DNA from 2 places in the Streptomyces sp. NPDC029292 genome. Region 2 is predicted to be linked to the other one. Evidence: predicted binding sites of a transcription regulator. Region 2 holds the regulator's gene; the other holds the start of a gene.

Evidence for each region. The regulator HrcA, encoded in region 2, represses chaperone genes, less so after heat shock. The targets are predictions, from matches to a motif close to TTNGCACTCNGNNNNNCNGAGTGCNAA.
Region 1: groES (co-chaperone GroES) is a predicted target of HrcA. The motif match lies at 10,684-10,710, and genes of this name have one in related genera.

The regions. Positions count from the first base shown of each region.
Region 1 covers NZ_JBVHXR010000002.1:33,701-48,495, forward strand. The annotation lists gene ACZ4WS_RS05010 (LacI family DNA-binding transcriptional regulator) at 1-357, shown strand, start outside; gene ACZ4WS_RS05015 (endo-1,4-beta-xylanase) at 559-1,929, shown strand; gene ACZ4WS_RS05020 (LCP family protein) at 2,036-3,109, shown strand; gene ACZ4WS_RS05025 (WD40 repeat domain-containing protein) at 3,764-3,982, shown strand; gene ACZ4WS_RS05030 (Scr1 family TA system antitoxin-like transcriptional regulator) at 4,150-4,377, shown strand; gene ACZ4WS_RS05035 (DUF397 domain-containing protein) at 4,374-4,562, shown strand; gene ACZ4WS_RS05040 (hypothetical protein) at 5,112-5,294, shown strand; partial or broken gene ACZ4WS_RS05045 (hypothetical protein) at 5,385-5,822, shown strand; gene ACZ4WS_RS05050 (YciI family protein) at 5,874-6,230, shown strand; gene ACZ4WS_RS05055 (RNA polymerase sigma factor) at 6,276-7,550, shown strand; gene ACZ4WS_RS05060 (THUMP-like domain-containing protein) at 7,574-8,740, opposite strand; gene ACZ4WS_RS05065 (polysaccharide deacetylase family protein) at 8,831-9,754, shown strand; gene ACZ4WS_RS05070 (polysaccharide deacetylase family protein) at 9,757-10,503, shown strand; gene groES (co-chaperone GroES) at 10,855-11,163, shown strand; gene groL (chaperonin GroEL) at 11,275-12,903, shown strand; gene ACZ4WS_RS05085 (ester cyclase) at 12,966-13,673, opposite strand; gene ACZ4WS_RS05090 (SDR family NAD(P)-dependent oxidoreductase) at 13,756-14,529, opposite strand; gene ACZ4WS_RS05095 (MOSC domain-containing protein) at 14,638-14,795, opposite strand, start outside.
Region 2 covers NZ_JBVHXR010000004.1:232,203-246,997, reverse strand. The annotation lists gene ACZ4WS_RS12220 (histidine triad nucleotide-binding protein) at 1-52, opposite strand, end outside; gene ACZ4WS_RS12215 (S41 family peptidase) at 286-3,501, opposite strand; gene ACZ4WS_RS12210 (hypothetical protein) at 3,583-4,122, opposite strand; gene ACZ4WS_RS12205 (VOC family protein) at 4,352-4,744, opposite strand; gene ACZ4WS_RS12200 (16S rRNA (uracil(1498)-N(3))-methyltransferase) at 4,763-5,512, opposite strand; gene ACZ4WS_RS12195 (nitronate monooxygenase) at 5,509-6,600, opposite strand; gene dnaJ (molecular chaperone DnaJ) at 6,825-7,961, opposite strand; gene hrcA (heat-inducible transcriptional repressor HrcA) at 7,962-8,978, opposite strand; gene ACZ4WS_RS12180 (MBL fold metallo-hydrolase) at 9,140-9,877, shown strand; gene ACZ4WS_RS12175 (DUF3097 domain-containing protein) at 9,923-10,726, shown strand; gene ACZ4WS_RS12170 (hypothetical protein) at 10,710-12,005, opposite strand; gene hemW (radical SAM family heme chaperone HemW) at 12,075-13,307, opposite strand; gene ACZ4WS_RS12160 (SpoIIE family protein phosphatase) at 13,601-14,795, opposite strand, start outside.

The DNA of each region.
Region 1 (14,795 bases), on a different contig from region 2:
AACTTCCACCACGACAGCGGGTACCGGGCGGGGCTCGAACTGTTGCGATCGCCGGACCGCCCGACGGCCGTCTTCGCGGGCAACGACCTCCAGGCCCTCGGCCTGTACGAGGCCGCCCGCGAGCTGGGGCTGCGCATCCCGGAGGACCTGAGCGTCGTCGGGTTCGACGATCTGCCGGTGGCGCGGTGGGTCGGGCCGCCGCTGACGACCGTACGGCAGCCGCTGACGGAGATGGCCGAGGCGGCGGCGAAGCTGGTGCTCGAACTGGGGCGTGCGGAGGGGGCGTCGGCAGCGACCCGGGTGGAGCTGGCCACGAGTCTGGTGGTGCGCAGCAGTACGGGGGCCCCTCCGGCGTAGGGCACGGATCGGTGCTCCCGTAGTGGCGAGTCGCCGTCTGTGTCGCGACCGATGGGTGTTCCCGTAGTGGCGAGTCGCCGTGTGTGCCGCGACGGATTGGTGTTCCTGTACTGACGCGTGGGATTGACGAGTGGGGCATCCCGCTCCACACTCCTCCGAAGTCAATCGGTTGCACGACCGAAACTTTCGGAGGCACCCGCAATGAGAACCTCCAGATCCTCCCGAACCTCCTTACGCACCCGCGTGTCCGCCCTGTTCGCGGGCGTCGTGGCCGTGGGCGCCCTGCTCGCCGCCGGTACGACGGCCCACGCGGCGGACACCCCTCTCCGCGACCTCGCCGCCGCCCAGGGCAAGGTCATCGGCACCGCCGTCACCGGCTCCAAGCTCACCGGCACGTACGGCGACATCGCCGGCGCCCAGTTCAACTCGCTGACCCCCGGAAACGCCATGAAGTGGGGCTCGGTCGAGCCCACCCGGGGCAGCTTCAACTGGACCGAGGCCGACCAGATCGTCGCCTTCGCGCAGGCCCACAACCAGCAGGTGCGCGGCCACACCCTGGTCTGGCACAGCCAGAACCCGAGCTGGCTGACGAACGGCACCTGGACGTCCGCCGAGCTGAGCACGCTGCTCCAGGACCACATCACCACCGAAGTCACCCGCTACAAAGGCAAGCTGGCGGCCTGGGACGTGGTGAATGAGCCCTTCAACGAGGACGGCACCTACCGCTCGACCCTCTGGTACAACGGCCTCGGCGCCGACTACATCGCCCAGGCCCTGACCTGGGCGCACGCGGCCGACCCGAGCGCCAAGCTCTACATCAACGACTACAACGTCGAGGGCGTCAACGCGAAGAGCACCGCCCTCTACAACCTGGTCAAGTCGCTGAAGGACCGGGGCGTCCCGATCGACGGCGTGGGACTCCAGGCCCACCTGATTCTCGGCCAGGTCCCGTCCACACTCCAGCAGAACATCCAGCGCTTCGCCGACCTCGGCGTCGACGTCGCGATCACCGAGCTGGACATCCGGATGCAACTCCCCTCCGACAGCACGAAGCTGGCGCAGCAGGCCGCCGACTACAAGGCCGTGTTCGACGCGTGTGTGGCCGTGTCCAGGTGCTACGGCGTCACCGTCTGGGGCTTCACCGACTCCGACTCCTGGATCCCGGACGTCTTCTCGGGGTACGGCGCGGCGACCCCGTACGACGAGAACTACGCGCCGAAACCGGCGTACTACGCGATCGCGACCTCGCTCGGGGGGACGTCGACGCCGCCTCCCACGGGCGCGTGCACGACGACGTACAGCGTCACCAGTCAATGGAACACCGGCTTCACGGGCCAGGTGAAGATCGCCTGCTCGGGGGCGGCGCTGTCGGCGTGGAAGGTGAGCTGGACGTACGGCGCCGGTCAGCAGATCACCCAGGCCTGGAACGCGACCTGCACACAGACGGGCGCGGCGGTGAGTTGCGTCAACGCCTCCTACAACGGGACGGTCGCGGACGGCGGCTCGGTGACGTTCGGGTTCAACGCGTCGTGGAGCGGGAGCAATCCGGTGCCCACGGTGACACTGGGCTGAGTTTTCGTGGTGCCGAACTGAGCCGTGCCTGAGAAGTCTGAGATTTTCCGAAGGAAACCCGAGAAGAGGTTCCTGCTCGTAATAATTCGGACTTACGTTCCTCCGCGTGACTTCTGAAGACGAGCACGGGGATGACAACGAGGGCGCCGCGAGACGCGGCGGCCGGCGGCGAGGTCTGCTGAAGGCCGCCGGCGTCGTGCTCGCCGGCGCCCTCGTGCTCTCCGCCGCGGGGGCGGGCTGGGCCTACTGGCATCTGAACCACAACATCAAGAGCGTCGACATCAACAGCGCGCTCGGTGACGACCGCCCGGCCAAGGTGGTGTCGACCCCGACGGCGTCCGCCACCGCGTCGGCCTCCGCCTCCCCGCTGCCCAGCGGCGCCCTGAACATCCTGGTCCTCGGCTCCGACTCGCGCAGCGGCACGGCGAACGCGAAGCTCGGCGGCGGCAGCAGCTCGGGTGCCCGCTCGGACACCGCGATGGTCGTCCACATCGACGAGGGCCGCACCAAGGCGACCGTGGTGAGCATTCCCCGGGACACCCTGGTGACCCGCCCGTCGTGCCCCACCTCGTCCGGGGGGACGACCTCGGTGGCGTACAACGCGATGTTCAACAGCGCGTATTCGATCGGCGGTCCGGTCTGCGCGGTGAAGACGGTCGAGTCCATGACTGACGTCCGCATGGACCACTACATCGAGATCGACTTCTCCGGCTTCGCGGACCTCGTGGACGCACTCGGCGGCGTCACCGTCACGACGGACGAGGACATCGACGACGACCAGAGCCATCTGCATCTCGCGGCCGGTACCCATCACTTGAACGGCACCAAGGCCCTCGCCCTCGCCCGCACCCGCCACGGCATAGGCGACGGCAGCGACCTGGGCCGGATAGGTCTGCAACAGAAGCTGGTGAAGGCGCTGTTGAAGCAGATCTCCTCGACGGACCTCCTCACCAACCCCACCAAGCTCTACAAGGTCGCGGACGCGGTGACCGGCAGCCTCACCACCGACACGGGACTCGACTCGCTGGGCGAGCTGATGAAGCTCGGCCAGAGCCTGAAGGGCCTGCCCTCCGACGACGTCAAGACGGTCATGATGCCGGTGGTCACGGCCCCGTCGGACCCGAACCGGGTGGTGGCGAACGAGCCGGAGGCGAGTGAGCTGTGGGCGTCGCTCAGGTGACCCGGCACGTCAACAGATAACGCCAGTAGAGGAGTTGGCGCACGCTCGCCCCAGGCAGTAGGCGCGCCGCAGCACTCCGTACGTCGGACAGCGACATCTCCGGAGGCCGTACGGGCGTCCGGAGCAGTCGGGGAGGGGCGGAAATCCGGGATCCCCGCCACGTCCGGCCACGGGGTACCAAGCTTGTCCAGAATCAGAAGAGCGGTGAATTCCCGTTCAGGTTCATTGCCTTCCATCGCGCGCGGCGCTTTTTGGCCTGCAGCGTCTCGTCATGGGCTGGTGTGTGGAAGGAATCCGGCGAAGGCGCGTACACATTTGTCACGACAGCCGGCCTCGACGACGTCGATCAGGGCGACAGGCACGTCGTGGGGCTGGACTTCCTCATCGACGGCAGTCTGGCACTCATGGATGACAAGGGCAGGATCTGGCGGAGCCCAGCGCCTGGGTTCGGGAACCCCAAGTCCCCCGTGCTGAAAACGGATCTCTGGAATGGCAGGGACAACCCCTTGTACCACTACGGCCCAGGTCTCGCCGCCAGCCGCTATGACAACAGCTTCGCCCTGTTCGGTCCCAAGGGAGGAGAACTGTGGCGGCGAGCGCGGCCCCGACAGCTGGGGGCCCGAGCCGTTCAAGCTCGGTGCGGTAAGGACCGGGGTGTTTCACCCGACTCGACCGCTCCTCGCCGTCGCCGAGTTGTACGGGGGCGACGTACAGCTCTGGCACACCGACGGGCCCTCCGACCCGCGAAAGGGAAAGAAGCTGACCGGCCACAACGACTCTGTCCTGTGCGCCGACTTCAGCTCGGACGGACGCTGGCTCGCCACCGCCGGAAGCGATGGAACCGTTCGCCTGTGGGACGTCGGTGACCTGTAGTAATCCCGAAGTGACCAGTGGTGCGCGCAGCGTGGTGTGCGCAGGTGGAGGTGGGGTTCTGTGGGTGAGCAGTCGCCGACCGCGCGGAGGTACTGCGGGAATCAGTTCAAGATGTGGCGAGAACGCCTGCTGGAGCTCGGCGCATTGCCAATGTGGACAGTCAAGTGATGCCGATCAGTCAGGGTACGCACACCGGGATCAACGGCCCCATGGTGCTGCTGGAAAGCCCCGACCACGAGCATTGCGCCTACGAGGAGGGTCAGGCGATGAGTGTGCTGCACGCCGATTCGGAGACAGTCAGCAAGCTCGCGCAGCGCTTTGGCGTGATCCGCATGCAGGCCCTCGGTACGGAGGAATCGGCGCGGCTCATCAGAGAGGTGGCGGACCAGTGGTGAACACGAAACTCGCTTGGTTCAAGTCGAGTTACAGCGGCACCGAAGGCGACAACTGCGTCGAGATTGCCCTCCGACCCAGCGCCGTCCGCATCCGGGACTCGAAGCTCAACCCCACGGGCGATGCCCCCGAGTTGACCGTCCCCGCCGCCGCGTGGGCGGAGTTCGTCGCGCACGTCGGAGCTTGAGCTTCGGGAGTCGGGGTTCGAGACTCTTTTGCAAGGAATGGGTGGGTGGTTCAACCCGCCCACCCTCCCCTTGTGGGCGGCCCAAGTGCCGCCTGGGCCAGGGGAGATGACTTTTCGTGATCGGGTCGCGGCGGAGCGTGGCGAACGTGTAGCGTGCGCCGGGAAAGCATCGACCCCCGTGGGTGTTAGAGCACCACGCGGGGGTCTGACCACCAGATCGAAAAGGACTCGATCCATGGCTACCGCCCAGCTTAGTGCTGCCCCGCGCCCCTCCGCCCACCCCCTGGCCAATCCTGGCTACGGAAAGAAGTCGGCCCCCGACCAAGAACCCCGTAGGGGCAGGGACTTCGCGCATTTCCCGTCCGCGAGGCGTCGATCGCCACATACGTCGACCGCCTGGACGACGAGTCGGATCTCTCCATCAAGACGCTGGCGAAACACCTCTCGTACGGCCAGTGCGCCATCGCCACAGCGCTCAACAACCTCTCCGCAGCGGGCCATCTGCGCCGCGTACGCCGCCCGGTCACCGTCGACGGCTGCCCCCGCTGGGTGTGGCACACCTTCTTCTCGCGCACCGCGCGCGACGACGCGTGGTGGGACGCCTTCGTCGCGGGGGAGGTGCCGGTCACTGAGCCGCCGTCGTCGGAGGCGGCGCGCTCGGCAGGACTTCGCCGACTGACAGTCCGCCTCCGCGAGGGCTACACGTCCAGGACCCTCGCCCCGGACGTGTAGGCCTTTCGGTCAACACGCGCGCTTCGGACCCCGTGCTAGCCCCGACGAGGTTCATAAAGTCGGAATGCTCGTGGGCGGACTGCTCACCGACTGGGCTTCGTACCGCTGGGTACATCGGCCACGACGGGGGTGTCGCCGGAGGAGACCGGGATGGCGTCCGGGCTGCTCAACAGCTCGCGGCAGGTGGGCGGGGCGGTGGGGCTCGGGGTACTGGTCACCGTCGCCGGAAGCGCGAGCGCGAGTGCGAGTGCGAGTGCGAGTGCGAGTGCGAGTGCGAGTGCGAGTGCGACTGCGACTGCGACTGCGACCGGGACCGCGACCGCGAGCGGGCCGGGGCCCGCGGGGCTGGTCCATGCCTTCTCGGCGGCCTACTGGGTGGCGGCGGGGCTGCTCGCCGCCGCGTCGCCGGCGACTGCGGTCCTGCACGGGAACCCGCCCCGACCTGCGAATACGCCCCCCGCGGAAGAAATCTCGAAGAATTCCGGAGGCAGTGTCGAAAGCAGCGTCTCCCGTTCGACGCAGGGGTGAGAGGCAGGGAGAAGCCCCGCCTCCGAAACTCGAAAGACCCGAGGAGTCACCATGCCGCGCTACCTGTCGCTGGTCCAGATCGACGAGAGCACCGCGCCCGCCGAGGGCCCCAGCCCCGAGCTGATGCAGCGGATGGGGGAGCTGCTCGAGGAGATCACCAAGGCGGGGGTCATGCTCGACACCGCCGGGCTGACGCCGTCCGCCCAGGGCAAGCGGGTGCACTGGGCGGACGGGCAGCTGTCCGTCACCGACGGGCCCTTCACCGAGTCCAAGGAGGTCGTCGGCGGCTATGCGCTCATGCAGTGCAAGGACATGGCCGAGGCCCTGGAGTGGACCAAGCGTTTCCTGAAGGTGCACGAGGAGCACTGGACGGTGACCTGCGAGGTGCGGGAGATCGCGGAGGGCTGAGTCGCGACTTGGCCCGGCCGCGCCGTGGGTGTCTGATGGTGGGTTGTGGAACAGCAGCCCACCATCCCCGCGTCCGGTGCCGGCGAGACCGTCGAGACGATCTTCCGTATCGAGTCTCCCCGCATCATCGCCGGCGTCGCCCGGATCGTCCGGGACGTCGGCATCGCCGAGGAGCTGGCGCAGGACGCCCTGGTCGCCGCCCTGGAGCAGTGGCCGCGGGACGGCGTGCCGGACAACCCCGGCGCCTGGCTGACGGCCACGGCCAAGCACCGCGCGATCGACCTCGTACGCCGCCGGGAACGGTACGCGCGCAAGCTGGAGGAGGTGGGGCGGGACCTTTCGGTGACCGCCCCGCACCACCTCGACGAACCCTCCGACCCGGACGACATCGACGACGACCTGCTGCGCCTCGTCTTCACGGCCTGCCACCCCGTCCTCTCCGCCGAGGCCCGCATCGCACTCACGCTGCGGCTGCTCGGCGGCCTGACCACCCCCGAGATCGCCCGCGCCTTCCTCGCCCCCGAGGCGACGATCGCCCAGCGCATCGTGCGCGCCAAACGGACGCTCGCGACGAAGGGCGTCGCCTTCGAGGTGCCGTACGGCCCGGAGCGTGAAGCCCGGCTCGGGTCCGTGCTCGAAGTCATCTACCTGATTTTCAACGAGGGGTACGCCGCCACCGCGGGCGACGATTTGCTGCGCCCCGCGCTGTGCGAGGACGCCCTCCGGCTCGCCCGCGTCCTGGCCGAGTTGATGCCCAAGGAACCCGAAGTGCACGGCCTGGCCGCGCTGTTGGAGCTCCAGCAGTCACGCGCGGCAGCCCGCACCGCCCCGTCGGGCGAGCCGGTCCTCCTCAAGGACCAGAACCGCCGCCGCTGGAACCGCATGCTGATCCGCCGCGGCTTCGCCGCCCTCGGCCGCTCCAACGCCGTGGCCACCGGCAGCCCCGGCCCGTACGCCCTCCAGGCCGCCATCGCCGCGTGCCATGCGCAGGCGTACGCGTACGAGGACACGGACTGGGGCCGGATCGCCACCCTGTACGGGCTCCTGGCGGTCCGGTCCCCTTCCCCCGTGGTCGAGTTGAACCGTGCCGTCGCCGTCTCGATGGCGGACGGCCCCGGCCCCGCCCTGGAGATCGTCGACGCCCTCGCCGACGAACCCGCCCTGCGCGACTACCACTTGCTGCCCAGCGTGCGCGGGGATCTCCTCGCCCGGCTCGGGCGCAGGACGGAGGCGCGGGCGGAGTTCACACGCGCCGCGGAACTCGCCCGCAACGCCCGCGAACGCGAGCTGCTGCTCACCCGGGCCGAGGCCTGCCGCTGAGACGGTCCACCACCAGTAGGCGGCTACGCGGGTGCCCCCACCAGCATCGTGGGGGCGCCCGCCACCCGGGTGAGAAACACCGTCGCGGACGCCGGCCCCTGCGGCTTCACCTTCCGCCGCAGCTCCTCCGGCTCGACGGCCGAACCCCGCTTCTTCACCGTCAGCACACCGACTCCGCGCTCCCGCAGCAGCGCCTTCAACTTCTTGACGTTGAAGGGGAGTTGGTCGGTGATCTCGTACGCGGAGGCATACGGAGTGGGGCGCAGCTCGTCCGCCGTGACGTACGCGATGGTCTCGTCGATCAGCCCGCCGTCGAGTTCCTCGGCCACTTCCGCGACGAGATGCGCGCGGATGACGGCGCCGTCGGGCTCGTACAGGTAACGCCCGAGCGGCCGCACCGCCGGGTCGGGCAGCCCGCGGCCGCGCAGCTCACGCGGGCCCGGCAGCAGTGTGGCCCGCACCAGGCCGGGCTCCGTGCCGAACCACAGCACCGCCTCCTTCACATCGCCGCCGTCCGAGATCCACTCGGCCTCCGCCTCGGCGGGGATCGCCTCGTGGGGGATGCCGGGGGCGATCTTCAGGGCGGCCCGGGGGGCTTTGAGCGCCGTTTCGGTCGCCCAGGACAGCGGCGGTGAGTACGCCTCGGGGTCGAAGATCCGGCCCCGCCCGCCCCGCCGCGCCGGATCCACGAAGACGGCGTCGTACTCCGCCGTGTCCACCTCGGTGACGTCCGCCTCGCGCACCTCGATCAGGTCCGCGAGGCCCAGCGCGTCGGCGTTGGCCCGTGCCGCCGCCGCCGTCAGCGGGTCGCGGTCGACGGCGAGGACCCGGATCCCGGCGCGGGCGAGCGCGATCGCGTCGCCGCCGATGCCGCAGCAGAGGTCGGCGACGGAACTTACCCCCATCGCCTCGAATCGCCGGGCGCGGTGCGTGGCGACCGTCGTGCGGGTCGACTGCTCGACCCCGTTGGGGGTGAAGAACATCCGCCCCGCGTCCTCGGCCCCGAACTTCGCCGCCGCCCGCTGCCGCAGCCGCGCCTGCCCGAGGGCCGCCGAGACCAGCTCGGCCGGGTGCTCGCGGCGCAGCCGGGTGGCGACGGCCAGTTCCTGTGCCGGCTGGGTGTCGCGGACCTCGTCGAGCAGGGCGCGGCCCTCGGGGGTGAGGAGGGAGGCGAAGGAGACGTCGTTCACCGGGCCATTGTGGGCCAGTCGGTGGACGGTGCGCGTCCGGCCGCGGTGTCGGGGCCCCGTACGGGCCATGACCTGGGAGGATCCGGCGCCATGCGACTAGTGCGACAAAATTATAAAAACGGCATGAAGGGGACGGGGATGCGTCGAGCAATCGGCGTCCGTGGCGGAATCGCCGTGCTTGCCGTCGCCGCCCTCGCGTCCGGCTGCTCCGACGGCGGCTCCGGCGGTGCGGCACCGGCGCTGCACGCGCCCCCCGCCCGCGCCCTCGACTCGTACGCCTCCAAACTCCGTCTCGCGCACGCCGAGCGGGTCGCCGCGGCCAAGCGCTGGGGGCTGGACGAGACGCCGCTGACGCCCCCGCCGCCGCCCGTCAGGAAGCCGGTGATCGAGGCCAGGGCGGGGTTCGAGGTCGAGGACCAGGAGGAGTTGCCCCCGGTCTTCACGACCATCCCCACCAAGGACAAGGTCGTCTTCCTCACCATCGACGACGGTGAGGAGAAGGACCCGAAGTTCCTGCGGATGATGAGCGACCTGAAGATCCCGTACACCGCCTTCCTCAGCAACTACCTGGTCGAGGACGACTACGCGTACTTCCGGAGGATGCGCGACCGGGGCGTCACCCTCAACAACCACACGCTGCACCACCCCTACCTGCCCGGACTCTCCTATGAGGAGCAGCGGCACGAGATCTGCGGCATGCAGGACGTGATGAGGGAGCAGTTCGGCAAGCGCCCGACGGTCTTCCGGCCGCCCTACGGCAACTACAACCAGGACACCCTGCGCGCCGCCCGGAGCTGCGGCATCAAGTACGCCCCGATCTGGGACGAGGAGGTCTTCGTCGACCACTGGGAGTACCGGGACGACGACCGCGACCTGCACCCCGGCGACATCGTCCTCACCCACTTCCGGGGGAAGAACGACTGGAACGGCACGATGCGCGACATGGTCCGCCGTTTCATGAAGAGGGTGACGGACAAGGGGTACGCGGTGGCACGCCTGGAGGACTACCTGTGAGGATGCGCGCGCCGGCCGCCGGGCTGCTCGCGGCCGTGCTGCTCACCGGCTGCGCCCAGTCCGTCGACCCGATCGAACGGCTGGGCAAGAAGGCGGCGCAGAAGGTACGGCCGCATGAGTCGGCGTACCGCCGCTGGGGGCTCACCGCCCCGCTCGCCCCGGCGCCGAGACCGCCCGCCCGGACCGCCGCGCGCACCGCGGGGCCCGGACTGCCGCCCGTCGTGGACCACGTCCGCACCCGCGACAGGGTGGTCTTCCTGACGTACGACGACGGAGCCGAGCGCGATCCGCGGTTCGTCGACATGGTCCGTGAACTGCGGCTGCCGGTCAGCGTGTTCCTCACGGACCGTGTCGTCGGGCCGGGGTACGGGCACTTCGCGCAGCTGCGGGCGGTCGGCGCGAGCGTCCAGAACCACACCCTCGACCACGCCTCCCTGAGGGGCCTCCCGTACGTCGGCCAGCGCGCTGAGATCTGCGGCCAGCAGGACAAGCTCAAGCAGCGCTTCGGCGTCCGGCCCCGGCTGCTGCGGCCCCCGTACGGCAGGTACGACAGCACCACGCTCCGCGCCGCCGCCGACTGCGGGGTCGCGGCCGTGGTGCTGGGGCGGGTGGCTGACGCGCGCCGGCTGCGACCGGGCGACATCCTGACCGGCTTCGGCGAACCGAACCTCACGGAGGCGACGACCAGGCTGCTGAGGCGCATCCAGGCGGAGGGCTTCACGCCTGCGCGCCTTGAAAACTACCTCTGACGTTTCGGCCCGTCGTGGGGGTCCCCCGCTCGAGCGAAGTCGAGAGTGGGGGAGAAGCCGAGAGTGGGGGAGTTCGAGGACGAGGCCGTGCAGGCCGAAGCGGGGGGCTGGGGGCGGCAGTCCCCAGGTACGTTCACACCCACGCCGGGTGCCCGGAACCCTGCGCCACGCCGGAGGCTTTTGGCACTCCGCTTGACCGAGTGCTAATCGCAGTCATAGTCTCAGGTCTGGCACTCCCCCCTGGAGAGTGCCAATAGCGACGGGCAGGTCCGGCACCCGCGACGACGGATCGACCTGGTCGCCACCTCAGACAGTTAACCCCGTGAGATCTCCGAAGGGGGAGGTCGGATCGTGACGACCGCCAGCTCCAAGGTTGCCATCAAGCCGCTCGAGGACCGCATTGTGGTCCAGCCGCTCGACGCCGAGCAGACCACGGCCTCTGGCCTGGTCATCCCGGACACCGCGAAGGAGAAGCCCCAGGAGGGCGTCGTCCTCGCTGTGGGCCCGGGCCGCTTCGAGGACGGTAACCGTCTTCCGCTCGACGTCACTGTCGGCGACGTCGTGCTGTACAGCAAGTACGGCGGCACCGAGGTGAAGTACAACGGCGAGGAGTACCTCGTCCTCTCGGCTCGCGACGTGCTCGCGATCATCGAGAAGTAATTCACCCAGTTTTGCAGTGAACTGCGCCCCTGGCCCCCGCCACCTGAAAAAGCCGGGCGCTGGGGGCGCAGTTCGTTTCTCCCAAGTTTTCCGAGAGGGCTGAATCGCTCCATGGCGAAGATCCTGAAGTTCGACGAGGACGCCCGTCGCGCCCTTGAGCGCGGCGTCAACAAGCTTGCCGACACGGTCAAGGTGACGATCGGCCCCAAGGGCCGCAACGTCGTCATCGACAAGAAGTTCGGCGCCCCCACCATCACCAACGACGGTGTCACCATCGCCCGTGAGGTCGAGGTCGACGACCCGTTCGAGAACCTCGGTGCCCAGCTGGTGAAGGAGGTGGCGACCAAGACCAACGACATCGCGGGTGACGGTACGACCACCGCCACCGTGCTCGCCCAGGCGCTCGTGCGCGAGGGCCTGCGCAACGTCGCCGCCGGCGCGTCCCCCGCCCTGCTCAAGAAGGGCATCGACGCCGCGGTCAAGGCTGTGTCCGAGGAGCTCCTCGCGACCGCCCGCCCGATCGACGAGAAGTCCGACATCGCCGCCGTCGCCGGTCTGTCCGCCCAGGACCCGCAGGTCGGCGAGCTCATCGCCGAGGCGATGGACAAGGTCGGCAAGGACGGTGTCATCACCGTCGAGGAGTCCAACACCTTCGGTCTGGAGCTGGACTTCACCGAGGGCATGGCCTTCGACAAGGGCTACCTGTCGCCGTACTTCGTGACGGACCAGGAGCGCATGGAGGCCGTCCTCGAGGACCCGTACATCCTCATCCACCAGGGCAAGATCAGCTCCATCCAGGACCTGCTGCCGCTGCTGGAGAAGGTCATCCAGTCCAACGCCTCCAAGCCGCTGCTGATCATCGCCGAGGACGTCGAGGGCGAGGCCCTGTCGACCCTGGTCGTGAACAAGATCCGTGGCACCTTCAACGCCGTCGCGGTGAAGGCCCCGGGCTTCGGCGACCGCCGCAAGGCGATGCTGGGCGACCTCGCCACTCTCACCGGCGGTCAGGTCATCGCCGAGGAGGTCGGCCTCAAGCTCGACCAGGTCGGCCTGGACGTGCTGGGCACCGCCCGCCGCGTGACCGTCACCAAGGACGACACCACGGTCGTCGACGGTGGCGGCGACCACGAGGCCGTCGTGGGCCGCGTCAACCAGATCAAGGCCGAGATCGAGAACACCGACTCCGACTGGGACCGCGAGAAGCTCCAGGAGCGCCTCGCGAAGCTGGCCGGCGGCGTGTGCGTGATCAAGGTCGGCGCCGCGACCGAGGTCGAGCTCAAGGAGAAGAAGCACCGTCTGGAGGACGCCATCTCCGCGACCCGCGCCGCGGTCGAGGAGGGCATCGTCTCCGGTGGTGGCTCCGCGCTCGTCCACGCCGTGAAGGTCCTGGAGGACAACCTCGGCAAGACCGGCGACGAGGCCACGGGTGTCGCGGTCGTCCGCCGCGCCGCCGTCGAGCCGCTGCGCTGGATCGCCGAGAACGCCGGCCTGGAGGGTTACGTCATCACCTCCAAGGTCGCCGAGCTCGACAAGGGCCAGGGCTTCAACGCCGCCACCGGCGAGTACGGCGACCTGGTGAAGGCCGGCGTCATCGACCCGGTCAAGGTCACCCGCTCCGCCCTGGAGAACGCCGCCTCCATCGCCTCCCTGCTCCTCACGACCGAGACCCTGGTCGTCGAGAAGCCGGCCGAGGAAGAGGCCGACGCCGGTCACGGCCACGGCCACGGGCACTCCCACTGAGGCCCGACAGCTTGAAGAAGCCCTCGTTCCCGGTCAGGGAACGGGGGCTTCTCCCTTGAGTGCTAGCCCTCCAGCGCGTCGAGCGCGCCGAGCTGGGCCATCAGCCCCAGCCGGTCGTACTGCCACCAGCCCTCGACGATCTTCCCGTCCTCCTGGCAGCGGAAGATGGTCGCTCCGGTCATGGCGACCTGCTGCCCGGTCGCCGGAATGCCCATGAAGTCGCCGTTGTGGGTGCCGTTCCAGGTCCACCGCGTGCAAACGCGATCGCCCTCGGTGAGCTGGTCGTCGACGGTGAAGGCGAAGTCGAACCCGCCTCGCCACATCCCGATCTCGCGCCGCATCGCGTCGAGCCCGATGGTGTCCTGCTCGTTGGCGGGATCGTGGTCGTGGTAGTTCTCCGCCAGCAGGTCGTTGAGCGGTGACAGCTCACCCTTGGCGGCCACCGTCTCGAAGAACTTGCGGATGTTGGCCGCGTACAACTGCTCGTCGCGGACCACGTCCAGGTCCGTGAACGTCGGCATCTCGTCGCAGAGCGCCACCATCTCCCGGAAGATCCTGTCCGTCTCGGGAAGTTTCGAGTTCCGCATCGCCTCTTCGTACGACGGGAACTCCACGATCTCTATGAAGTGGGTCTCGTCGGACCGGTCCTTGCCGATCACATTGTGCGTCGCGGTCCGCTTGCCCCTGGTCTGTTCGACCCATGTGTCCATCAGCAGGTTCATCTCGTCGAACCGGCTGGTCTTGCAGTCGATGAGCTGTACGAATGTCATGGCGCCGCCTCCGGCCCTGGGTCCGGTAGAACACCCTCATTTTCCCACCGGAGGGACGACACCACCTACTGAACGGCGGCCGTTACTGGGGGCCGTACTTCCGCCCCGTCTTCGACGAGATCCCGCCCAGCAACGCCCGCGGGGTCACCTTCACCACGCCCATCAGCGCCTTGTAGCGCGGATCGGGGATGGACAGCGACTTGCCGCGCGCCAGGTCCGCGAGCGCCGTCGCGACCAGCTTGTCCGCGTCGAGCCACATCCACTTGGGGATGTTGTCGGTGCCCATGCCCGCGCGCTGGTGGAACTCGGTGCGCACGAAACCGGGGGCCAGCGCCATCAGCCGTACGCCGCTGCCCGCCAGGTCCCGCGCCGCGCCCTGCGTGAACTGCACGACCCACGCCTTGGACGCCCCGTACGTGCCCCGCGGCACGAACGCGGCCACCGACGCGACGTTGACGACCCCGCCCCGGCCGCGCTCCCGCATGGCCTCGGTGGCCGCCGACGTCAGCCGGAGCACCGCCTCGCAGTGCACCTTGAGCATCTTCAGCTCGTCGGCCATCGATACGTCGAGGTAGCGGCCCTTGTTGCCGAAGCCCGCGTTGTTGACCAGCAGGTCGACCGGGTTCTTGCGGTCGCCCAGCCGCGTGGCCACCGCCTCGATGCCGTCGTCGGTCGCCAGATCCGCCGTCAGCACCTCCGCCTCGATGCCGTGCCGGTCGTGCAGCTCGGTCGCCTGCTCGCCCAGCCGCTTGGTGTCGCGCGCCACCAGCACGAGGTTGTGCCCGTCGGCCGCCAGCCGTCGTGCGAAGGCGGCGCCGATGCCCGCGGTCGATCCCGTAATCAAAGCCGTTGTCATGGCGCAAGGTTAGTGACCTGACCAGGGATCCGGCGCCGCGCACCACCCAACACCTGCGCGCACTCCACGAGTTCTGCGCAGGGTGCTACGCGTCGCGCGCGTCCGCTGCTACGCGCCGTGCTCGGACACGTACTTCTCCGCTTTCGCCAGCGACTCCGGGTGCAGTGCCCCGCGGGCGGCCAACAGGCGTGGCAGCAGCTCCCGTTCGGTCGTGACCGCCCGGAACTGGAGCGCCACCGTCACGTCGTGGTCCGGCCGGTGCACGA
Region 2 (14,795 bases):
GCCCCGCGACGATCTTGCAGAACAGGCAGTCGTCCTGCGGCTCTCCCGCCATGCGTGTGCCTCCTCACGCCCCGCTGATCATTACTCCCGCATCGTATCGGCCCAACGACACGGGCGGCCTACGGCTCTCGCCCGCCCGCCCGAAAGGGCGCGCGGGCGGGGAACATCCGCCGCGAGCGGCGGATCACCCGCACCACAACGCACCCGGCACCCCGCCGGAGGCACCCCCGCGGCGGATCACCCGAGCCACAACGACGCGGCACCCGCCCACGGCGGGGACGAGGATCAAAGCGGCGGCAAGGCGGGCGCAGCCTTCGCCGGGTTTTCCGTCAGTGCCGCCAGCGCGATCCGGATCGCCTCGTCCAGCTGGACGTCACGCCCGGCGGCGTGGTCCTGCGGAGCCTGCACGACCTCGACGTCGGGATCGACGCCGTGGTTCTCGACGCCCCACTCGTAACCCTCCAGCCAGAAGGCGTACTTGGGCTGGGTGACGAGCGTGCCGTCGACGAGCCGGTAGCGGCTGTCGATGCCGATCACGCCGCCCCAGGTGCGGGTGCCGACCACGGGCCCGATCCCCAGCGCCTTGATGGCCGCGTTGACGATGTCGCCGTCCGAGCCGGAGAACTCGTTGGCGACGGCGACGACGGGACCCCGCGGCGCGTCCTCCGGGTAGCTGTACGGCCGCATTCCGCGGGGCAGATCCCAGCCCACGATCCGGCGGGCGAGCTTCTCGACGACCAGCTGGGAGGTGTGGCCGCCGCGGTTCTCGCGGACGTCCACGACCAGCCCGTCGCGGGCCACTTCGACGCGCAGGTCGCGGTGGAGCTGCGCCCAGCCGGAGCCGACCATGTCGGGTACGTGGAGATAGCCGAGGCGTCCCCCGGACCGCTCGTGGACGTACGCGCGCCGGTCCGCGACCCACGCGTGGTAGCGCAGCGGCTCCTCGTCGGCGAGCGGTACGACCACGGCGTGCCGCGGATCGCCGCCGCCGGACGGCGAGACGGTCAGCTCGACCGGCTTGCCCGCCGTGCCGACGAGCAGCGGGCCTGGCCCGGCCACCGGGTCCACCGGCTGCCCGGCGACCGCGACGATCGCGTCCCCGGCGCGCACCGCGACCCCGGGTGCGGCGAGCGGCGCCCGCGCGTCGGGGTCGGAGGTCTCGGAGGGCAGGATCCGGTCGATGCGCCAACTGCCGTCCTGGTGACGGGAGATGTCGGCCCCGAGCAGCCCCTGCGCACGGTCGCCGCCGCCCCATCCGCCGCGCGGAGTGACGTACGCGTGCGAGGTGCCGAGCTCGCCCTGCACCTCCCACAGCAGGTCCACCAGGTCGTCGTGCGTCGCCACCCGGTCGAGGACGGGCCGATACCGCTCGAGCACTCCGTCCCAGTCGACCCCGCCCAGGTCGGGCCGCCAGAAGTTGTCCCGCATGAGGCGGCCGGTCTCGTCGTACATCTGACGCCACTCGGCGGCCGGGTCGACGGTCTGGCGGACCCTCGACAGGTCGACGGTGATGTTCGTGTCGCTCTCGTCGTCGTTCGAGGCGCGGCGGTCGCTCGGTACGACCTTGAGCTTGCCGTCGGTCCACAGCAGGACGCGCTTGCCGTCGCCGCTGACGGCGAAGTGGTCGGCGTCCGCGGCGAGATGCTCGATGCGCTGCTGGGCGAGGTCGTACCGCTCCAGCTCGGTCTTCGGGTCCGGGTCGTCCGGGGTGGCGCGGGAGGCGCCCAGTACGCCGTGTACGGGATGGCGCAGCCACAGCAGCCCGTCCTTGGCGGCCCGCAGACCCGAGTAGCGGGCGGCCTCGACCGGGAACGGCACAATCCGGTCCCCGAGTCCGTCGAGGTCGATCCGGGTCGCGGGCGCGCCCTCGCTGTCGGGCGTCTCGTCCTTGTCGGGCGCCTCGAAGGGGCGGCCGTGGCGCTGCGGCCCGAAGGGGGACGGCGTGGTCGCGGCCAGGGTGATCAGGTACGGCCGTGAGCCGCCCACGAAGGCGAGGTCGAAGACGTGCTCGTCGTAGACGGGGTCGAAGGAGCGCGCCGACAGGAAGGCGAGGTGCTTGCCGTCGAGGGTGAACGCCGGTGCGTAGTCCCGGAATCGGAGCGGGGTCGCCTCGGTCACCGACAGGTCGGCGGTGTTGGCGAGCTTGAGCTGGCGCAGCGGGCGCGGGCCGGGGTGCGACCAGGCAAGCCAGGCCGAGTCGGGCGAGAAGACCAGCCCGGAGACATCGCCGTCCGCACTGCGGTCGACCTCGCGGACCTCGCCGCTCTCGCGCTCGACGAGCAGCACCCGTCCGTCGTGCGAGGCGACGGCGGCACGGCTGCCGTCGGGCGCCATCGCGAGCCCGAGCACCCGCCCGAGCTGTCCGGCCGCGAGCCGGCGCGGGGTCGCTCCGGGGGCGACTCCGGTCGCCGGGGCGAACTCCAGGGCGTCATCGCCCTCGGCGTCGGTCACCCACACCACGTGCTCCTCGCCGTCGGCGCGGAAGGTGCGGGGCAGCCGGGCGCGTACGCCGTGCTCGGCGGCGAGCGCGCGGGCGGGCCCCGAGCGGTGGGTGACCCAGTGGACGGCGCCGCGTACGGAGATCGCGCTGCCGCGTCCGGTGTGGTCGGGCGCGGCGGCGCCGAACCAGCGGGACGCGCTCACGGGATGCGGCTGCAGATCGACGCGCTGTCCGCCGAGCCGGATGTCGAGCCAGCGCGGCTCGGCGCCCTCCAGGTCGTCCAGGAGCCACAGTTCACCGGCGGACGCGTACACGACCCGCGTGCCGTCGGTGGCCGCGTGCCGGGCGTAGAAGCTGTCGATCGGCGTGTGCCGCCGCAGGTCCGATCCGTCGGGGAGGGAGGAGTACAGCGCCCCGACCCCTTCGTGATCCGACAGGAAGGCGACCCGCTCCCCCACCCACAAGGGGTACTCGAGGTTCCCGTCGAGCTCTTCATGCAGCCGTACGAACTCGCCGTCACCCTCGCGGTCGATCCACAGCTTGCCCGCCGTACCGCCGCGGTACCGCTTCCACCAGGCGGCCTCGCGCCCCATGGGAGCGGACAGGAGCACGACACCACCGGAGCCGCCGTGGGCGACGTCGCCGACGGGCCCGTACGGAAGGGTGGTGGCCGGGCCGCCGTCGAGCGGGACGGCGCGGGCCCAGCTGCGCCGCAGGCTCGCCTGGCCCTGCGTGCTGAGCGCGAGCACCTGTCCGTCCGGGGTCCAGCCGCGCACCTGGGTCTTCCCGCTCCCCCAGTACGTCAGCCGTGTGGCCGGGCCGCCTTCCAGGGAGGCGGCGTGCACCTCGGGCGCCCCGTCACGCGTCGACGTCCAGGCGACGGTCGCGCCGTCCGGGGAGATGCGCGGATGACTGACCGGCACGTTGTCGGCGCTGACCCGCCAGGCCCGGCCTCCGCTGTCGAGCGGGGCGACCCAGACGTCGTCCTCGGCGGTGAAGGCGACCAACTCGCCGTGCAGATGCGGAAACCGGAGATACGCGGAGGGTGCGGACTGTGTCACCCGATCACCCTATGCAGCGTCGGCGGCCCCGGACAGGGGTTTCGATCAATGGGTCACCCGATCCGCGCGCGGCCGGGCACCTCACTTGCCCTGGGAGGGCCAGCAGGTGGGGTCGCCCTTGCACCACATGGTCTTCGTCACGGTGACGGTGACGGTGGGGTTGGGCCCTCCGTTCGTGGGCTGGTACGAGATCGGCGGGTTGGGGGTTTGCGTGGCGTTGCAGTTCCCCAGGCCCTGCACGTGGAACCACTCCTTGCCGCCGACCTTGGCGACGAGGTCCCCGCGCACGCACGCGCCGTCGACGGCCCGGGTGACCTTGCCCTTGACGGTGATCTCCCGCCCGTCGGAGGTCTGGCCCCGGCAGTCGACGGAGGCGACGGTGCTCTCGGTCGGCGAGGGCGTCCTGCCCGGGGTGTAGGCCTTGTTGTTCCCGCCGTACGAGGCCGTGCAGCTGAGCCAGCGCACGTCCACGTGCTGCCGTTCGAGTTCCTTGGTCGCGGTCTGGTCGGTCGTGTAGGCCACCGAGGCGGAACTCAACCCGCCCGTCGGCTCGCACGCGGCCACCCCGAACACTCCGGCCGCCCCGAGCCCGACGGCCACCAGTACTTGCCTACGCCCCATCCGGCGCCGTATACGCCTCAAAGCCCCCATAGACGGCAGCCTGCCACTGTCCCGCGCACCGCGGTAGACCGCATGCGGCCACGATGCGCACGACCACCCGAACGAGGGTTCCGCAGGTTTTCAGCCCGTCCGGCGTTTGAGGACGAGGCCGTTCAGGCCGAAGCGGGGGCTGGGGGCGCAGCCCCCAGATACGGGAAAGGTAGGGGAGGCGGGGGCGAAAACCCGTTCGTCAGCCGCGCAGCAGGAGCCACTCCTGGAGTTCCACCAGGTTCCCCTCGGGGTCCTTGAGGTGGGCGACGCGCATCCGTTCGGTCATGGGGGCCGGACCGTGCAGCACGGTGGCGCCGCGCGAGGTGATCTGCTCGCAGTACGCGTCCAGGTCGTCCACCCGCAGCACCACCAGTGAACGGTGGCCGGTCGCCGAGTCGCCGAGTTCGCCGAGGACTTCGGCCATCATCGCGCGGTCCTGTATGGCGATGCCCGCCGAGCCGGTGGCGGGGCTGAACTTCTCGTACGGCCCCTCGGCCGCGCCCGACTGGGGCTTGAGGCCGAGGACTTCGGCGTAGAAGCGGTAGCAGGCCGGGAAGTCCGAGACGAGCAGCCGTACTTGGGCGAGTTCCAACGCGATCCCCCGTGGATGTCAGGACCAGCGGCCGGTGCGGGCCAGCAGCAGCGCCGCCGCCACGGTCCCGGCGGTCGATGTGCGCAGCACGGTACGCCCCAGGTGGAACGTCCTCGCACCCGCACCGGTGAAGAGCTCGACCTCCTCGGGGGAGATCCCGCCTTCGGGACCGACGACCAGCACGATCTCCCCGGAGGAGGGGAGTTCGGCCGTCGCGAACGGCTCGGTCCCTAGTTCGGTGTCCTCGTGCAGCACCGCCGCCAGATCGGCTTTGGCGAGAAGTGCGGCAACCTGCTTGGTCGTCATCGCGTCCGCGACCTCCGGGAAGCGCACCCGGCGGGACTGCTTGCCCGCCTCGCGCGCCGTCGCCCGCCACTTGGCGAGCGCCTTCAGGCCCCGGTCGCCCTTCCACTGGGTGATGCAGCGGGAGGCCGCCCAGGGGACGATCGCGTCCACGCCGGTCTCGGTCATGGTCTCGACGGCGAGTTCGCCGCGGTCGCCCTTGGGGAGGGCCTGGACGACGGTGATGCGCGGCTCTTCCGCCGGCTCCTCGGACACCGAGTCCATGTGGACGATCAGCCGGTCCTTGCCCTCGGTGCCGGTCACCACGCAGTCCGCCCAGCGCCCGGCACCGTCGGTGAGGATGATGTCCTCGCCGGGCCGCAGGCGCTTCACGGAGACGGCGTGCCGCCCCTCGGGGCCGTCGAGGACGTAGCGTCCACCGCCGCCCGCGTCGAAGTGCTCGACCACGAACACCGGCGCGGTCATCGGCCCGCACCCCCGTCATCTTCCCGGGACGCCGACAACGCTGTCTCCGCGGCGGCGAGTTCGGCGTTCAGCACGTCCACGAGCTGCCCCGCGGGCAGCTCGCGCGCCATGCGATGGCCCTGTCCGGCCCACAGCGCCATGCCCTGCGCGTCGCCCGCCTTGGCCGCCGCCTTGCGCAGCGGCGAGGTGAGGTGGTGGATCTCGGGGTACGCGGCCGGCGCGTACGGGCCGTGCTCGCGCAGGAAACGGTTGACCAGTCCGCGCGCCGGGCGCCCGGAGAACGCGCGCGTCAGCTCCGTCCGTACGAAGAGGGGGTTGGTCAGCGCCTGCTTGTGCACGGCGTTGGCGCCGGACTCGGGGGTGGCGAGGAACGCCGTGCCGAGCTGGGCCGCGCTCGCGCCCGCCGCGAGCACCGCGGCGATCTGGCTGCCGCGCATGATGCCGCCGGCCGCGATGATCGGGATCTGCACGGTCTCGCGCACCTGCGCGATCAGTGAGAGCAGCCCGATACCCGTACCGTCCGTCTCCGGGTTGTCGCGGTGGGTGCCCTGGTGGCCGCCCGCCTCGACGCCCTGTACGACGACCGCGGCGGCGCCCGCCCGCTGCACGGCCAGCGCCTCCTCCGCCGTGGTCGCGGTGACCACGGTCAGCGTGCCGGCCCGGGCGAGGAACTCCAGGACGTCGGCGGTGGGGCAGCCGAAGTGGAAGGAGACCACCGGCACCGGGTTGTCGAAGAGGACCGCGAGCTTGGCGTCGTAGCCGTCGTCGCGGCCGCTGTCGGGGTCGCCGAGCTCGGTCTCGTACCAGGCGGCCTCACCGGCGAGCTGGTTGGCGTAGACCTCGACGGCGGCCTTGTCCGCGTACTCCGGCTGCGGCATGAAGAGGTTCACGCCGAAGGGCCGTCCCGTGAGCCCGCGCAGCTGCTTGATCTCCTGGTACATACCGTCGGCGGTCTTGTACCCGGCGGCGAGGAACCCGAGCCCGCCGGCCTCGGACACGGCGGCCGCGAGGTGCGGGACGGAGACGCCGCCCGCCATGGGGGCCTGCACGATCGGATGAGGGAAGAGATCGGTCAGTGCGGAGGACATGACGGCATGTTGTCACGTCCTCCGATCAAGTCCGAATCGGGCCTTCCGCCTGGCATAGGCCACCCGCACCGTCCGGTCCCGGCCGACATTCTTCAGCCCGTCCGGCGTTTGAGGACGAGGCCGTTCAGGCCGATAAGGGGGTCTGGCGGCGGAGCCCCAGGGACGGGAAGGGCAGGGGCGGCGGGGGCGAGAAAAGCCCGTCACCGCCCCCGCCGGAAACCCCGTCAGCGACCGTTGAACGCGTCCTTCAACCGCGAGAACAGCCCCTGCTGACCCGGCTGGAACTGCCCGATAGGCCGCTCCTCACCGCGCAGCACGGCCAGCTCCCGCAGCAACCGCTCCTGCTCGGGATCGAGCTTGGTCGGAGTGGTGACCTCGACATGCACGATGAGGTCACCGCGCCCGCCGCCCCGCAGATGCGTGACGCCCCGCCCGTGCAGCGGAATCGACTGCCCGGACTGCGTGCCGGGGCGGATGTCGACCTCCTCCAGCCCGTCGAGAGTCTCCAGCGGAACCTTGGTGCCGAGCGACGCCGCGGTCATCGGAATGGTGACCGTGCAGTGCAGATCGTCCCCGCGCCGCTGGAACACGGCGTGCGGCAGCTCGTGGATCTCGACGTAGAGGTCACCGGCGGGACCACCACCGGGCCCGACCTCGCCCTCGCCCGCGAGCTGGATCCGCGTGCCGTTGTCGACACCGGCCGGGATCTTCACGGTCAGGGTGCGACGCGAGCGCACCCGCCCGTCGCCCGCGCACTCCGGGCACGGGGTCGGGACGACGGTCCCGAAGCCCTGGCACTGCGGGCAGGGACGGGACGTCATGACCTGGCCCAGGAAGGACCGCGTCACCTGGGACACCTCACCCCGCCCGCGACACATGTCGCAGGTCTGGGCCGAGGTCCCCGGCGCCGCGCCTTCACCGTTGCAGGTGGCGCAGACGACGGCCGTGTCGACCTGGATGTCCTTCGTCGTGCCGAAGGCTGCCTCGTCCAGCTCGATCTCGAGCCGGATCATGGCGTCCTGGCCACGCCGCGTACGCGACCGGGGGCCGCGCTGCGACGCCGTACCGAAGAAGGCGTCCATGATGTCCGAGAAGTTCCCGAAGCCACCCGCACCGAAGCCGCCCGCGCCGCCGCCGCCCGACTGGGACAGCGGGTCACCGCCGAGGTCGTAGACCTGCTTCTTCTGCGGGTCCGACAACACCTCGTACGCGGCGTTGATCTCCTTGAACCGCTCCTGCGTCTTCGGATCGGGATTGACGTCCGGGTGCAGCTCGCGCGCGAGCCTCCGGAACGCCTTCTTGATCTCGTCCTGGGACGCGTCGCGGCGCACGCCGAGTACGGCGTAGTAGTCCGTGGCCACTTACGACTCCGCCAGGATCTGTCCGACGTACCGTGCCACCGCTCGTACCGCTCCCATCGTTCCCGGATAGTCCATGCGTGTCGGTCCGACCACGCCGAGCTTGGCTACTGCCTCGCCGCCCGAACCGTAGCCGACCGAGACCACGGACGTGGAGTTGAGTCCCTCATACGCGTTCTCATGACCGATCCGTACGGTCATGCCCGAATCCCCGGCCTCACCAAGCAACTTGAGGAGCACGACCTGCTCCTCCAGCGCTTCGAGTACGGGCCGGATCGTGAGAGGGAAGTCATGTCCGAAACGGGTGAGATTGGCGGTGCCGCCGATCATCAGCCGTTCCTCGGTCTCTTCGACGAGTGTCTCCAGGAGGGTGGAGAGCACCGTCGCGACCGTACCGCGGTCCTCCGCCTCGAAGGCGTCCGGCAGGTCCTGCACCAGTTGCGGGACGTCCGCGAAACGGCGACCCGCGACCCGGCTGTTCAGCCGGGCCCGCAGATCCGCCAGCGACGTCTCACCGAACGGCGCCGGGCAGTCGATCATGCGCTGCTCGACCCGGCCGGTGTCCGTGATCAGTACCAGCATCACACGGGCCGGAGCCATGGACAGCAGCTCCACGTGCCGCACCGTCGAGCGCGTGAGTGACGGGTACTGCACGACGGCGACCTGCCGGGTGAGCTGCGCGAGCAGCCGTACGGTCCGCCCGACGACGTCGTCGAGGTCGACGGCACCGTCGAGGAAGTTCTGGATGGCCCGCCGCTCGGGCGCGGTCATCGGTTTGACGCCCGCGAGCTTGTCGACGAAGAGCCGGTAGCCCTTGTCGGTGGGGATGCGTCCGGCGCTGGTGTGCGGCTGGGCGATGTAGCCCTCGTCCTCCAGCGCGGCCATGTCGTTGCGGACCGTCGCCGGGGAGACCCCGAGGCGGTGCCGCTCGGTGAGCGCCTTGGAACCGACCGGCTCCTCGGTGCCCACGTAGTCCTGGACGATGGCGCGCAGCACTTCGAGCCTGCGTTCACTGAGCATCGCGCACACCTCCAGAAGTCTTCCCCGTGGCCTTCGGCCTGGCACTCAGCGCATGTGAGTGCCAGCGTTCCCCGGCCCAGTGTACGGCGGTGAGGTACGACCCCGGCAAGGGCGGGCCTGCGATGTCGTGCCCGGCACACTCCCACGGCTAGCGTCTCCGTATGAGCGTGACTTGGGAAGAGCTGGGGTGGGAAAGGCTGGCGCCCCGGGTCGGACGGCGACGGCTTCCGGTCTGGGACTGCACGGCCGGGCTCGTGGTGGGCGAGGGGGCGGCGCTCATGATCGACGCGGGGTCGAGCCTCGGGGAGGGCGCGCGCCTGCGTACGGAGGCGCGGCGACTGCTCGGCACGGACCGCCGGGTGACGCATCTCGCACTCACGCACCCCCACTTCGACCACGTCTTCGGCGCGGCGGCGTTCGCGGGCGTGGAGGTGTTCGGGGCGGTCGGCCTGGACACGGTCTTCGCGCACGACCGCGAGGAGCTGCGCACGGACGCCGTACGCAACGGTCTCGATCCGCGCTCTGCGGCGGAGGCGGCGGACCTCCTGGTCCACCCCCGCCACCTGGTGTCCGGCGAGTGGACCCTCGACCTGGGCGGCGGCGTACAGGTCCTGCTCGCGAACGTGGGCCCCGGCCACACCGCCCACGACCTGGTGGTCCTGGTCCCCGGATCGCCGTCGTCACCGGAGACCGTCTTCTGCGGCGACCTGGTGGAGGAGTCGGGCGAGCCCCAGGCCGGCCCCGACGCCGTCCCCTCGCACTGGCCGGCGGCGCTGGACCGGCTGCTCGACCTGGGCGGGGAGGACGCGGTGTACGTGCCGGGACACGGGGGCGTGGTGAATGCGGCCTTTGTCCGGGCTCAGCGGGACGCGCTGGCGACCCGCTTCGGCGTGTCGTAGGAGGTCGTACGGCGGCACGGCCGGGCTTCTCCTATCGTCATCCGAATGCGCCAGTACTCTCCGGACCTGACCCCGCCGTGGAAGAAGCCCCAGTCCGTGCCCGAGGTCCCCGCGGACCCGGGTCTGGTGGTCGAGGAGCCGGGCACCGGCTTCTGCGGCGCGGTGATCCGCTGCGAGGCGGGCACGGTGACGCTGGAGGACCGCTTCGGCAAGCACCGGGTGTTCCCGCTGGAGCCGCGCGGCTTCCTTCTGGAGGGGAGGGTGGTGACGCTGGTCCGCCCGTCCTCGGCTCCCGCCCGCCCCACCCGCACGGCCTCCGGTTCGGTCGCCGTCCCCGGCGCGCGGGCCCGGGTGGCCCGTGCCGGACGCATCTACGTCGAGGGCCGCCACGACGCCGAACTGGTCGAACGCGTCTGGGGCGACGATCTCCGCATCGAGGGCGTCGTCGTCGAGTACCTGGAGGGCATCGACGACCTCCCCGCGATCGTCGCGGACTTCGCCCCGGGCCCGGACGCCCGCCTCGGCGTCCTCGTCGACCACCTGGTCCCCGGCACGAAGGAGTCCCGCATCGCGGAGTCGGTCACCAGCGAGCACGCGCTGGTGGTGGGCCACCCGTACATCGACGTCTGGGAGGCGGTGAAGCCGTCGTCCGTGGGCATCGCGGGATGGCCCCGCGTCCCCCGCGGTCAGGACTGGAAGACGGGCGTGTGCCGGGCTCTGGGCTGGCCGGAGAACACGGGCGCGGCCTGGCAGCACATCCTGTCCCGGGTGCGCTCCTACAAGGACTTGGAGCCGGAACTCCTGGGCCGGGTGGAGGAGTTGATCGACTTCGTCACGGCGCCGGAGTGACGCGGGGGCCGCGGGCCTGCCTGGTCCGGTCCCGGTGGCCCTCGCGGTCGGGGTCTCCCTGATAGCCGGACGGCATCCGCTCCCCGCCGAACCAGAGTTCCGGTGCCCACCGCCGGCATCCCGCCGCCACGGCGTGGCGTGCCGGAGCGGGCCACAGGGCGATGCGGTAGCGCAGCCGGGGCAGCCCGGGCCGCGGCGGCTCGCTGTCGCGCACGGTGGCCCACAGCAGCGGGTCATGGCGGTCGATCTCGCCCTTCGGGCAGAGTTCGAGGGTGTGCAGGGGCGGTGCGGCGTAGATGCCGACGGCCGCCAGCGACCCCCACGGCACGGTGACGGACTGCCCGCGCTGGGTGACGTGGATGCCCGCGGCGTCCATGGTGACGTTCCAGTTCCAGATCCTCACCACGCCCCGGACGATCAGTACGAGCGCCCAGCAGGCCGCCAGTGCGAGCGCGGCGGCGATCACGTCGCGGACCACGGCACCCGCGCCGTGCCCGTGCTCGGGCACCAGCCCCCGCACCGCCCAGGCGCAGGCGAGCACCATCACCAGCGCGACGGCCAGACGGCGTCGCACCAGGACAGCGCTGCGCTGGACAACCACCGTGTCTCCGGTCTCGACGGCGTCGAACACCAGCGGATCTCTCGTGCCGCGCGCCACCGTGTCGGTCCGCTCGGTCATCCGCTCCCGGTGCCCGTCGTGGTCCGGCGCGCCCACGTACGACAACGGCTGCTCCTCGCGCCCGAACCACAGCTCGGGTGCCCACTGCTGGAGCGCCTGCTCGTACGCCTTGTGGGAGTCGCCCACGTCGACGCGGTAGCGCAGGCGGGGCAAGCCCGGCTGGAGGGGATCGGCGTCGCGGACGAACTTCCACAGCAGCGGCTCGTCGCGGTCGATCTCGTCCCTGGGGCACAGCTCGACCGTGAAGGCGGCGGATCTGCTGCCCCGGGCCCAGTAGATACCCACCCCCGCCAGCGAGTCCCAGGGGATCAGCGCGGCCTCCTTGCCCCGCATCCGCCAGAAGCCGGTCGCGTCGAAGACGGTGATCCAACGGCGCGCCCGCCAGCGGGAGACGAGCAGCACCACTCCGCTGACGCCCATCACCATCAGGACGCCGAGGGGGATCCAGCCGGCGCCGATCCCGTCCACCCGGACGGCGAACCACAGGCCCGTCCCGCCGGCGACGAGCAGCACCGCCACGATCGGCAGCGCGAGCAGCAGCCGCCGCAACCCGTATCGCAGGACGGTCGCATCCTCGTCCGGCCATCTACCAGAGACCATGGCCGCGGACTGTACGCGAACAGGTGTTCCATCGACTAGATCTGTGCACCCGACCCGAGCGCACCGAACTCAGTCCACCAGATCCCTGACCACGGCGTCCGCGAGGAGCCGCCCGCGCAGGGTGAGAACGGCGCGCCCGGCGTCGTACGGACCGGCTTCGAGAAGGCCGTCCGACAGGGCGCGGCGGGCGGCGGTCAGCCCGTCCGGGCGGAGCAGGGACAGCGGGCAGCCCTCGCGCAGCCGCAGTTCGAGGAGGATCCGCTCCACGCGGCGGTCCTCGTCGGAGAGGAGTTCGCGCCCCGCGCCCGGGGAGCGGCCGGAGGCCAGCGCCGCGGCGTACGCCCCGGGGTGCTTCACGTTCCACCAGCGCACGCCGCCGACGTGGCTGTGGGCGCCGGGGCCCGCGCCCCACCAGTCGGCGCCGCGCCAGTAGAGCTCGTTGTGCAGGCAGCGGCCGGCCTCCGAGGTGGCCCAGTTGGAGACCTCGTACCAGTCGAAGCCCGCCACCGACATCACCTCGTCCGCGATGAGGTAGCGGTCCGCGTGGACGTCGTCGTCCGTCATCGGGACCTCGCCGCGGCGGATGCGGCGGGCGAGCTGGGTGCCCTCCTCGACGATCAGGGCGTAGGCGGAGATGTGGTCGGGCCCGGCGCCGAGCGCGGCCTCCAGAGAGGCGCGCCAGTCGTCGTCGGACTCCCCGGGCGTGCCGTAGATCAGGTCAAGGTTCACGTGTTCGAAGCCCGCCGCGCGGGCCTCGGCGACGCAGGCCTCGGGGCGGCCGGGGGTGTGCGTGCGGTCGAGCACCTTCAGTACGTGCTGCCGGGCGCTCTGCATGCCGAAGGAGATCCGGTTGAAGCCCCCGGCGCGCAGGGTCGCGAGGTACGCCGGGTCCACCGACTCCGGGTTCGCCTCCGTCGTGATCTCCGCGTCGTCCGCGAGCCCGAACTCGTCGCGGATCGCCCCCAGCATCCGTACGAGGTCGTCGGCCGCCAGCAGGGTGGGCGTACCGCCGCCGACGAAGACCGTGCGGACGGGGCGCGGGTCGTCGCCGAGCACCTTGCGGGCCAGCCGGACCTCGTCGATCAGCGTGTCGGCGTAGTTGTCGCGGGAGGCGAGCACGCCTCCGGTGCCCCGCAGCTCGGTCGCCGTGTAGGTGTTGAAGTCGCAGTAGCCGCAGCGGGTCGCGCAGTACGGCACATGGAGGTAGAACCCGAGGGGGCGCTCGGCGGCCCCGGCCAGGGCGTGCGCGGGCAGCGCCCCGTCGTCGGGAACGGGCTCACCATCGGGAAGTGCGGAAGGCATGCCTTCCATTGTCCAGCACCGACACGCGTGCCGGTTTCCGCTGTCCAGCACCGACACGCGTGCCGGTTTCCGCCGGGCACGGGCGCGTGCGGTGGGTGGGTTGCGTGGGGCACGCGCGCGTCCGGTGGGCTTGCGTGGGGCACGCGGGCCTGCGCGCCACCTCCCCGCGCCGCCAGCCGCGGGCCTGCGCCGAGTCCCCGTCCTGCACACCCGCGTCGCCCGCTTCCGCCCCCACGCCCGCGTGCGTGCCGCTTACGCCCCGCGCCCACACCCCGTACGACCGCCCACTCCGCCTACTCCGCCTGCAACACCAGCAACGCCATGTCGTCCTCCGGAGGCCTCGCGCCGAACTCGTGGACGAGTCTGCGGATCCGTTCCGCGATGAGTTCGGCGCTCAGGCCGGCGCAGCCGGTGAGGGCCTTCGCGAGGCCGTCTTCGTCGTCGAACTGGTGGGGTCCACTGCGCCGCTCCGTCACGCCGTCCGTGACGCACAGCACGGTGTCGCCGGGGTGCAGCTCGAAGGTCTCGGAGGTGTAGCTCGCGTCCTCGAAGACGCCGAGGAGGGTCTGCGGCCGGGCCACCTCCCGTACGTCACCGTCGGGGCCGAGGAGCAGCGGCAGCGGATGCCCGGCGGAGGCCAGGGTGCAGCGCACGCCGCCGTCGAAGGGAACGAGCTCGCCGTACAGCATGGACAGGAAGCGCGTCTGGGGGCCGAGGTCCGCGCCGAGCCCGGGCCCGCCCGCCGCGACGAGCGCGCGGGCCGCCGCGTCCGCCGCCTCTGTCGCGTCGTCGAGTAAGAGCTGGTTGAGGCGGTCGAGGACGTCGGCGACCTCGTAGCCCTCGCGGGCCAGCAGCCGCAGCCAGGGCCGCGCCAGGCCGATCACGACGGCGGCCTCGGGCCCCTTGCCCTGGACGTCGCCCACCGCGAAGCACCAGCGCCCGTCCCCCGCCGGGAACAGGTCGTAGAAGTCGCCGCTGGGCCCGCCCTTGTCGAGCGGCTCGTACACGAGGGCGCTGCGCACCCCGGGGATCTCGGCGACCGCGCCGGGCAGCAGACCGCGCTGGAGGACCCGGCTGATGGTGGCCTGGCGCGCGTACTGGCGGGCCGCGCCGATGGCGAGGGCGACGCGGCGGCTGAGGTCCTCGACGAGCCCGGTGATCTCGTCGGGGAAGCCGATCGGACCGGCCCGCCCGATGACCAGCGTGCCCAGCGGCCGTCCGCCCGCGATCAGCCGGTACGCGAGCGCCGCCCCGCTCACTCCGCGCGCGCCCAGCGCCTCGCCGGGCCAGGGCACCGGGACGGCCCGGGAGCGTACGGAGTCGGGCAGTCGCGGCGGGTCCTTCTCCAGGGCGCGGCGCAGTTCCTCGATGCGGTTCTCACTGCCGTGCCAGACACGGGCGAGCCGCGGCCCCAGGGCCAGACCGAGACCGCCCGCCCGGTCGGTGGCCTCGTCCTCCAGCCACACCGCGCACCAGTCGGCGAGACGC